Regions from separate parts of the Vreelandella sp. H-I2 genome, predicted to be linked through region 1. Evidence: predicted binding sites of a transcription regulator. Region 1 holds the regulator's gene; the other holds the start of a gene.
The links. The regulator FNR, encoded in region 1, switches genes on or off when oxygen is low (the NO sensors DNR and NnrR bind a similar motif). The targets are predictions, from matches to a motif close to TTGATNTANATCAA.
Positions count from the first base shown of each region.

Region 2: ACUVOF_RS09380 (type IV pili methyl-accepting chemotaxis transducer N-terminal domain-containing protein) is a predicted target of FNR. The motif match lies at 2,285-2,298, and genes of this name have one in related genera.

Region 1 covers NZ_JBRAMC010000002.1:166,544-171,297, forward strand. Annotated here, with positions in the region: gene ACUVOF_RS05340 (DUF294 nucleotidyltransferase-like domain-containing protein) at 1-1,145, shown strand, start outside; gene ACUVOF_RS05345 (DNA polymerase III subunit epsilon) at 1,151-1,804, shown strand; gene ttcA (tRNA 2-thiocytidine(32) synthetase TtcA) at 1,930-2,850, shown strand; gene fnr (fumarate/nitrate reduction transcriptional regulator Fnr) at 2,843-3,589, opposite strand; gene hemN (oxygen-independent coproporphyrinogen III oxidase) at 3,674-4,754, opposite strand, start outside.
Region 2 covers NZ_JBRAMC010000003.1:310,698-315,451, reverse strand. Annotated here, with positions in the region: gene ACUVOF_RS09405 (ABC transporter permease) at 1-140, shown strand, start outside; gene ACUVOF_RS09400 (nitrous oxide reductase accessory protein NosL) at 163-687, shown strand; gene ACUVOF_RS09395 (SirB2 family protein) at 722-1,108, opposite strand; gene ACUVOF_RS09390 (ribonucleotide reductase subunit alpha) at 1,122-1,514, opposite strand; gene ACUVOF_RS09385 (hypothetical protein) at 1,589-2,224, opposite strand; gene ACUVOF_RS09380 (type IV pili methyl-accepting chemotaxis transducer N-terminal domain-containing protein) at 2,401-4,293, shown strand; gene narL (two-component system response regulator NarL) at 4,293-4,754, shown strand, end outside.

The sequences.
Region 1 (4,754 bases):
AATATTTGTTTGAAGTGTTGGTGCTGATGACGCGGCATAAAGTGACACGAGTAGTCGTGATGGAGCGCAACGACTTAAAAGGCGTTGTAGAACTTACCGATGTGCTTAGCTACTTTTCGAGCCGCAGCTATGTGGTGAGTTTGCAGGTGGAGCAGGCGAGCAGTTTAGAGGCGTTGTCAGCGGCCAGCCAGCGCACGCCGGAGCTGGTAAAAGCATTAATGGCCCAGGGCGTTAAATTGCGCTTTGCGATGGATCTGCTCGCCGCACTGAACGGCCGCATCATGAGTAAAGCCTGGGAATTCACAATCGATGAACGCTACCGCGAGCAGAGCTGCATGATGGTGATGGGTAGCGAAGGCCGCGGCGAGCAGATTTTAAAAACGGATCAAGATAACGGCTTGATTCTCGCTGATGAAACCCAGTGGCCTGATATCGCAAGCTACATGCAAACCCTTACTGATACCCTGATACAGCTTGGTTATCCGCCGTGTCCCGGCAATATTATGGTGTCTAACCCCGAGTGGGTGGCAACGGTATCGCAGTGGAAGAGCAATATTGCCAAATGGGCCAGCGAGCGTGATGGCGACAGCCTGATGAAACTGGCGATTATGCTTGATGCCCATGCCGTAGCAGGTAACCCCCGTTTGCTTGAAAGTGTCCGTGATGAGTTGTTCGAACGCTGCTCCCACGATGAGCTACTGCTCTCGTATTTTGCCCGAACAGCACTGCGTTTTTCGACGCCGCTGACCCTGTTTGGCTCGCTGAAAAAGCCACAACACGGTATCGATATTAAGAAAGGCGGTATTTTCCCCATCGTGCATGGCGTGCGCACCATGGCGCTTGAGCGGCGTATCAAAGCCACCTCGACCCTCGACCGCCTTGACGCTCTGGCTGCAGATGGCCGTTTGGATCGTCGTTTTGCCGAGGACCTGGGTGAGGCGTTGGCGCTCTTTACCGAACTACGTCTTAGGCAGCAGCTTGCCGCCCTGGAGACGCCTAGTACGCCGCAAGAGACGAATCGCACCAATCGTGTCGTGGTGCAAACCCTCTCTTCGCTCGAACGTGACCTATTACGTGAGGCGCTGCATATTGTCAAAGACTTTAAACAGCGGCTTTCGCATCGTTACCATTTGGAGTATTCGTGAGCGGAATGCGGCTGTTAGATCGGCACGTGGCGTTATTTAGTGGCTCGCTGCGTACCCTAATGCGTCGTGAGAGTGACCGGCGACGCTGTGCGGACTCTCCCTATGCCTGGCTGTTTCAGCCCTATATGGGTGAAGAGCTAGTAGCGCTTGCCTGCACTGCAATGCCTACACCCACTTCACCAGTGATTAGCTTGGCGGCGGTGGCGATGAGCCAACAGCAAGTGCGTACCAGTCGCGCTTTTGTAATCACCTTAGGCTGTGCGAGGCAGCCCGAGAGTGCAACGCTGCGCCGTCACCACTTGCTATGCCAAGCTGGGGAAGTAATGCCACCTAACAGGGATAACTTAAGCGCGTTAGTGGAATTCATTGGCAATCGACCGATTATCGGCTGGAAATTAGAGCAGCGTATTAGCGCATTGAATGCGCTACTGAGTAAGCAGTTGGGCTTTTCACTACCTAATGCCCAGATCGATGTGGCGAAGCTGCATCAACGCCGACTGCGTCGCTTGCATCCAGAGATTGACGCGCCCAGCAGCTTTGCTCAGGCGCTGACGTGCTGGAAAGTTCCCGCCTTGGGGATGCAGAGTGTGTTAGGCGAGGCGACAGCCAGCGCACTACTCTATATGCGGCTGCAGCGCACGATGGCTGAGGCCGCTTAGAGACAGAGGGCACTTAGAGACAGAGGATTCTTAGAGACAGAAAGTTGGGTCGGGCGCTGAGTGTTGTTAGAATAGCGCCTACTTTTTCCGCTCTAGCGCCTTTCACACTCGGCAGTGCCTATACCATGCAATCTCTCAATCATTTTGACCCTGCTCACCTTGATACTTTAGCAGCCGCCCCCGCTGCTCCGGCGCAAGGCCAGCCAGAGCTGGCTGACGCCAAGCAGAAGCGTGAATTTAACAAGTTGCAAAAGCGTCTGCGCCGAGAAGTGGGCAATGCGATTATTGATTACCAAATGATCAATGAAGGCGATCGCGTCATGGTATGCCTCTCCGGTGGTAAAGATAGCTACACGATGCTGGAGATTTTGCGCAACTTGCAGCGCAATGCACCGATCAACTTTTCACTGCTGGCGGTCAATTTAGACCAAAAGCAGCCGGGATTTCCCGAGCACGTGCTGCCTAGTTACCTGGATAAGCAGGGCGTTGAATATCATATTGTCGAACGTGATACCTACTCGGTTGTAAAGGAGAAAACCCCAGAAGGCAAAACCACCTGTGCGCTCTGTTCACGCCTGCGGCGCGGCTCGCTGTATGGCTTTGCAGAAGAGATAGGCGCCAATAAAATTGCTTTGGGTCACCATCGCGAAGATATTCTTGAAACGCTGTTTCTCAATATGTTCTTTGGGGGCAACCTGAAAGCGATGCCGCCCAAGCTGCTCTCCGATGATGGCAAGAATATCGTCATTCGGCCTTTGGCTTATTGTAAAGAGGCGGATATTGCCGAGTTTTCTCGGTTGATGGAATTCCCGATTATTCCCTGCAATCTTTGTGGTTCCCAGCCTAATATGCAGCGCCAAGTGGTAAAAGAGATGCTCGCTGAATGGGATAAAAAGTTCCCCGGCCGCCTGGAAAGCATGTTTAAAGCCGTCACTAATATCGCGCCTTCCCAACTGGCAGACCGCAATCTGTTCGATTTTGCAGGTTTAGAGGCCAAGCAGGCAGAGTTACTGGCCGGGCGAATCCAGGCGTTTAACGTCAGCTAACCGTTTGCTGTTCTTCTTCGGTGAGAGTTATCAAACGCTGCATGTCGAGGATATTAACCTCTCGCCCCGAAACCGCCACTACATTTTGCTGCTGAAGGCGGCTTAAGATGCGGCTGACCGTTTCCACCGCCAGCCCGAGGTAGTTGCCGATATCAGCTCTGGGCATTGAAAGTCGAAAGCTGTAAGGCGAGTAACCCCGCCGACGAAAACGATCTGAAAGCGTAATCAAAAAGCTTGCCAGCCGCTGGTCGGCGGTTTTACGTGATAACAGGCGCATCATGCGCCGGTCGTCGCGTAATTCTTTGCTCATGCTGCGATACAACTGGCCACGTAGTTCGGGCAGCTCTTCTGACAGTAAATCCAGGCGGTCAAAGGGGATTTCGCAAACCGTGGTCGTTTCCAGGGCGATTACGCTCCCGGGATAGTGCTCTTCATCAATCCCATCCAGCCCGACCAATTCACTAGGTAGATAGAAATTGGTCAGTTGCTCGCTGCCGTTCCCCTCTGATGTGACTTGTTTAAGGCTGCCCGAACGTACCGCATAAACACTGGTAAAGGCATCTCCCTGGCGAAACAGTAGCGCGCCTTTTTTCAGCGGCGCACGGCGGCGAATAATGGCATCGAACTGTCCCATGTCGTCCAGTTCAAGGGCAAGCGGCAAGCACAGTGAACTCAAACTGCAGGTTTGGCAGCGAGCTTCGTGGAGTAGCGAGCGTCTGGGGCTCATGGATTCCAGCATGCGTTGCTCCTTAAGTGAGTGCCGCTTATCGATTAGAAAAACCTTACTTATTATAGTCGCTATGGCATGCCTGCTTAAAGATTATTAAACAATCTTTGAGTAGCCTTGGCCCGTTTGCTGCGGCAGGTGAGCATCAAACGCCATCGCTATATGGCGAATGAGCAGTCGGCCCATGGGGGTAGCGCTTAGTTGATCGCCGCTTCGCGTTAGCAGACCATCTTGCTCGGCGCTTCGCAGATGTTCAAGTGCTGGCGCAAAGTAGCGCGGAGCATCAATGTTCCAGCGTTGACTAACCGTGGCCAAATCAATACGCATATCGCACATCAGCCGCTCAATCACGTCCCGCCGGATCAGGTCGTCATCGCTTAAGCGTATGCCACGCACCGTGGCAAGCTGCCCCTGATCCAGCGACGCTTCGTAGCGTGTCAGATCACTAGGATTTTGCGCATAGATATCATCAATGCGAGAAATCGCCGAAACGCCAAGACCAATTAAGTCACACTGGGCGTGGCTGGAGTAGCCTTGAAAGTTACGCTGTAGCGAGCCTTCACGCTGGGCAACGGCTAAGCTGTCGTCAGTACGGGCAAAGTGATCCATACCGATATGCACATAACCCGCCGCGGTGAGCATTTCAATAGTGGTACGAAGAATCGCCAGCTTCTCTTCGCCTCCTGGCAAGTCATCGACATTAATGCGCCGCTGAGGGGGAAAGCGCTCATGCATATGGGCGTAATTAAACACAGAAAGCCGTGCGGGGTTCAGCTCAATTACCTGGCGCAAGGTGTCAGCAAAGCTCTTTTCAGTTTGAAACGGCAGGCCATAAATCAAATCAAGATTCAAAGACCTAAAACCCAATCGATGCGCTTCATCCATCAGCGTTTCGGTGAGTATCCGAGGCTGAATGCGATTAATGGCTTTCTGCACCAGCGGGCTTAAGTCCTGCACGCCCAGGCTGATGCGGTTAAATCCCAACGACTGGAGGTGCCTTAAGGTAAATACATCCGCTTCGCGAGGATCTATTTCAATCGCATAATCGCGATCGTGAGAGGACGAAAGCCCAAAACGGGCATCCAGGCGATCAATCAGATCGCCCATCTGATTCAAGCTGAGAAATGTCGGTGTACCACCTCCCCAATGTAACTGCTCAACCGCCCGTGTGGTATCT
Region 2 (4,754 bases), on a different contig from region 1:
CCACCCAACTTGAAAACGGGATCTCCGCTATCGCCCGGCAGGGTGCATTTCATCCCACCTGGCCACCCCTCGCTATGTTGGCTTGGGTCGTGGCGCCCCTGCTATTAGCCATGCGTCGTTTCCACCATCATCCCGCCTAACTACCGTTACTTAGGAACTATTATGCCCGCTCTGCTGCCCATCATCGCTCTGGTTTCGCTACTGCTTGTCGGCTGCAACAATGCCGCCGACAGCGCTGATGCGGCGCCACCCCAGCCTATTACCGACGAAGACATTTGCCATGTCTGCGGCATGTTTATCAACGAATTTGAAGGCCCCAAGGGCCAAGCGTTTATGGAGAATCATAGCGATGCGCGCAAATTCTGCTCCACGCTGGAGATGTTCGTTTTCCTCCAGCAGCCCGAGAACCAAACTCAATTGCGTCACGCCTACGTGCACGATATAGGTGTAACGCCCTGGGCGGCCCCTGAGAACGACGCCTTCATCCTCGCGCAAGACGCCTGGTATGTCATTGAGCATGAACAGCGCGGCAGCATGGGACATACCTTAGCCCCCTTTTCGAGCCGTGAGCTTGCCGCAAAATTCATCGAACTCCACGGCGGTAGAGTAATCGCCTACGATGATATCGACCTCGCATTACTCGCTCAGTTGGGGCGTGGGGAAGCGAACGGGCATACCGGGCACTAGAGCGAGAATAAAGAAGAAAAGTGGCTGCGCCTGCTCAGGCCAGCCAGGAAAGGGGGCTGTGACGAACGGCAGCCCCAACCATATAAGCGAAGACGGCAACCGCCACTACCGCGGCGATGGCACGCGTCCGCGGCGTTGAACCGCGCTTAATCGCGATGGTGCCGATACCGATATAGGCCAGCAGCGCCAACAGTTTGGCGCCAAGCCAAGGAAGCTGCCAGGGCCAAACGGAAAGTAGCAGCATCAGGGTTACCCCTAATCCCAATAGCGCCGTATCGATGATATGGGGCAATACCTTCACCCAACGTGCGTTGAGACGGGGACTTTCCCGCACTGACCACCAAGCGCGAAGCACAAAAAGCGTGATACTCAGCGCTGCAGCGGTCATATGTAATTGTTTGATAAGAAAATAGTATTCCATAACATAGCCACCTCTAGCCAACGTTAACCGCATCGCCGTGACGATCGAAAGCGATGAACGAGGTGATATTACCCATTTGTAACGATTCCATGATGCGCTGGAGTTGGCGCTCGATTTCAGCGTCATCTTTCGTGTCGTCCATTGCCGCAGCGAACACCAGATCCCATTCAATTTCGGTACGGCGTGACTCCTCGACCAAGGCCGCCATGCTGCTCAGCTCATCTAATGGTTTGTCTACACAAATCACCGGGACCAATACGCCACCCTCTCCTTGCTCGAAGCGGCGGCGCTGTTCGTCATCGGGGAAATCGGGAAGTTCTGCGCGCACAAACACAAATAGCAGGCGCTGGGGCTTAACTTGTTTGCTAGCTTCTTGCAGTAAATCGGCAAACGTCGCAATCGTCATGGAAAGAGGCCTTATCGTTACTTTGGTTAATGAATACGTGGTTAATGAATATGTGGGTAAGGAGATGTCTGCCGTTACTCAGCAGGTGGCGTCATACCAGTGCCAGCGGCATTCTGAGTTTTGCCACTAACCACTTTCATGCGTGCGGGCGCCTCGACGAAAAGCCATAACAGTAGCATCACCATGGCCAGGGGAATTAACAGACTTAACGGCGCAGCACGCCAACCATACGCTTGGACCACCAAAGGTTCCATTCGCAAGGAAAACCCCACCCCTGCTAGCAAAGCCAGGCAAAGCCCCGCCAGGAGGCGCTTCTGGCAACCGGGCATCCAGCCTTCGGCGTGAGCGATACCGGTGGCAATGACGGCGCCACCCACACCGAGGCCGGCACCGATCAACATAAATTCCCACGGCTGGCTCGCCACTCCGAACCAGCCCAAGGCCAGCGCTAGCCCCAGCAGCCACCATTGCATGAAGCTACAAGTATTACCTCGTCGGGCCAAGCGCCATGCTGGCCAAGCCAACAGGGTTCCACTAGCCGATGGCAATATCCCATAGACGGGATGAATCGCGAGCAAGGCGTAGAGCGTCCAGCTAGCCACCGCCAGAGCGCTAGCCAACGGCACCAACAGCATAGCGACCAAATGCTGATAGCCATTTATCGGCTCAATGGATGTCTCCAACATCGGAGGCGGAATGGACGAAGACATGGCGTTTCCCAACGAGGGTATGAAGACATCGGAAGTCATGTCAGAATTGTCGGTAAACCCTGGCTGTAGGTCAAAAAACATTGGAGGTAGTCCGGCTAACCATAAAGGAATAGCTCTCGTATCAAGATGCAGACAATGACACTCTCTCTTCCCTCTTACGCGCTATCGGAATCGCCATGAAATTGCTTCAACGTTCCCTAGTGGCTCGTATTATAGCCTCGCTGCTAGCCATTAGCGGCATGGCCCTGATTAGCATTCTCCTCACAATGACCATGTCCAACGGTACACGTGGCGATGCCGCAGCCATTAACGTTGCCGGTTCGTTACGCATGAACGCCTATCAAATCATGGGCGCCTTGCAGCGCATACAATATGCCCCGCAGGCGACGAGCGAGGAGCAACTTGAAGAACTTATCACCCGTTTCGATCAGCGTTTGCATGGCGCCACCCTGGAACAAAGCATTCCCGCTGATGATCGTCACGAGCGGCGACGCCAACTTGAGAAAATTCACACCTACTGGCAATTTACGCTACGTCCGGCGTTGGAGAGTTCACCCTCTGAAGAATTGGACCTTGATACGCTCGAAGTGATGATCGTTGCGATGGTTAGCGACATCGAAACCCTGGTCACCTTTCTAGAGCAGAGCACTGAGGCCAAGGTACGCCTACTGGGCATGATGCAAGTGCTCTTCTTGGTACTGGTCGCCATCATGGTATTGATTGCGCTTTACGATGTTCGCCACAATCTGGTGGTGCCCTTACGCCAGCTCATGGTACTTGCCCGGGAGGCGGCACAGCGTAACTTCAAGCCACGTTCACAGCTTCGTGGCAGCGACGAGCTGGCCCTGTTAGGCCACACCTTCAACAATATGTCTGCTGAGTTGGCTTCTAGCTATGCTGCGCTGGAAGACAAAGTGTCGCGTAAAAAAGAGGAGCTTGAACGTAGTAATCAGGCGTTGCGAGTCATGCATGATGCCAGTCGTTCACTCTATGGTGGTGGTAACGACCTCTGCTCAAGCGCAGCGCCCATGCTACGCGAACTGGAAAAGCTGTTGGATATCGGGCCGATACGACTATCACTGAACGACCCTTTCGACCAACGGGAAATGGCGGTCCTGGAAACCCACTCGCGTACCCGGCCCGAGTATTGTCGCGATCAGGATTGCCATGCCTGTCTGATCGATCCCCGCCCCCTGGAGCTGGTCGCCACCAAGCAGTCGCAATGCTTATTGTTACCTATCAGCGTTGGCGATAAGCTGCTAGGCACCTTAGAAGTGTGGTATCCGCAAGAGCGACTCAACGATAGCACCCGTCGGCTGCTGACTATTCTAGCCGACCAGTTGGCCACAGCCGTATACTTACAGCGGCGCATCGAAGAGCAGCAGCATGTCACGTTGATCAATGAACGAACCATTATTGCGCGTGAGTTGCACGACTCCCTGGCTCAGTCATTATCTTACCTCAAGATGCAGGTGGCCCGGCTGGAACGGATGCAGCAGAAGGAGGCAACACGGGAAGCCCAAGCGGCGGTATTCGATGAGCTACGTAACGGCTTGAACAGCGCCTATCGCCAACTGCGCGAACTGCTCACCACTTTCCGGCTCAAGCTCGATGGGCCCGGGCTGCAATTCGCCTTGCGCCAAACCGTCGATGAGTTTGCCCAGCGCATGGGGGCGCCGGTAGAGCTTGATTACGATGTGCCGCCTTATCTATTGAATCCCAATGAAGAAATTCACGTGCTGCAGATCATTCGTGAAGCGTTGGCCAATACCCATAAGCACGCCCGGGCTCACTGGGCAGCCGTCACAGTACGTTTCGCTGATGCACGTCTATTGGTGCGTATTGAGGATGACGGCATCGGTTTGGAAGACGATAGCTCGCCACCGATGCACTACGGCTTGGTCATCATTCGCGACCGAGCCACAACCCTGAACGGGGAGCTGAGCATCGCTAACCGCCCCACGGGGGGGGCTTGTGTTGAGATTGTCTTTACCCCATTAACCGCTCGCTTAATCCAGCAGCAGCCTACTCAGGCGGCTGACTCTCATTTAGGTACAGGGACCTCGTAATGACATTAACCACCGCCAACGATACACCTGCCAGCCTGCTGATCATCGATGATCATCCACTGTTACGGCGCGGTGTGGCACAGCTGCTTGAGCTAGAAGACGACCTGGAATTGGTTGGCGAGACGGGCAATCCTGAAGAAGGCATTGCGTTAGCCCTCAAGCTAGAGCCCGATCTGGTACTGCTTGATTTAAATATGCCGGACGTCAATGGATTAGAAGCGCTGCGTCGTCTACGGGAAGCCGATTACAGCGGACGCGTGGTGATGTTCACTGTGTCCGACCACGAGGAGGATGTAGTCGCGGCGCTGCGCACCGGCGCCGATGGTTACCTGCTGAAGGATATGGAGCCCGAAGACATGGTTCGCCAGCTCCGTCAGGCTGCCCTGGGGCGCATGGTCATCAGCGAAAGTCTGACCGCCCTCCTGGCCGAAGCTTTGCGCAATCAGCGCAGCGCGCCCACC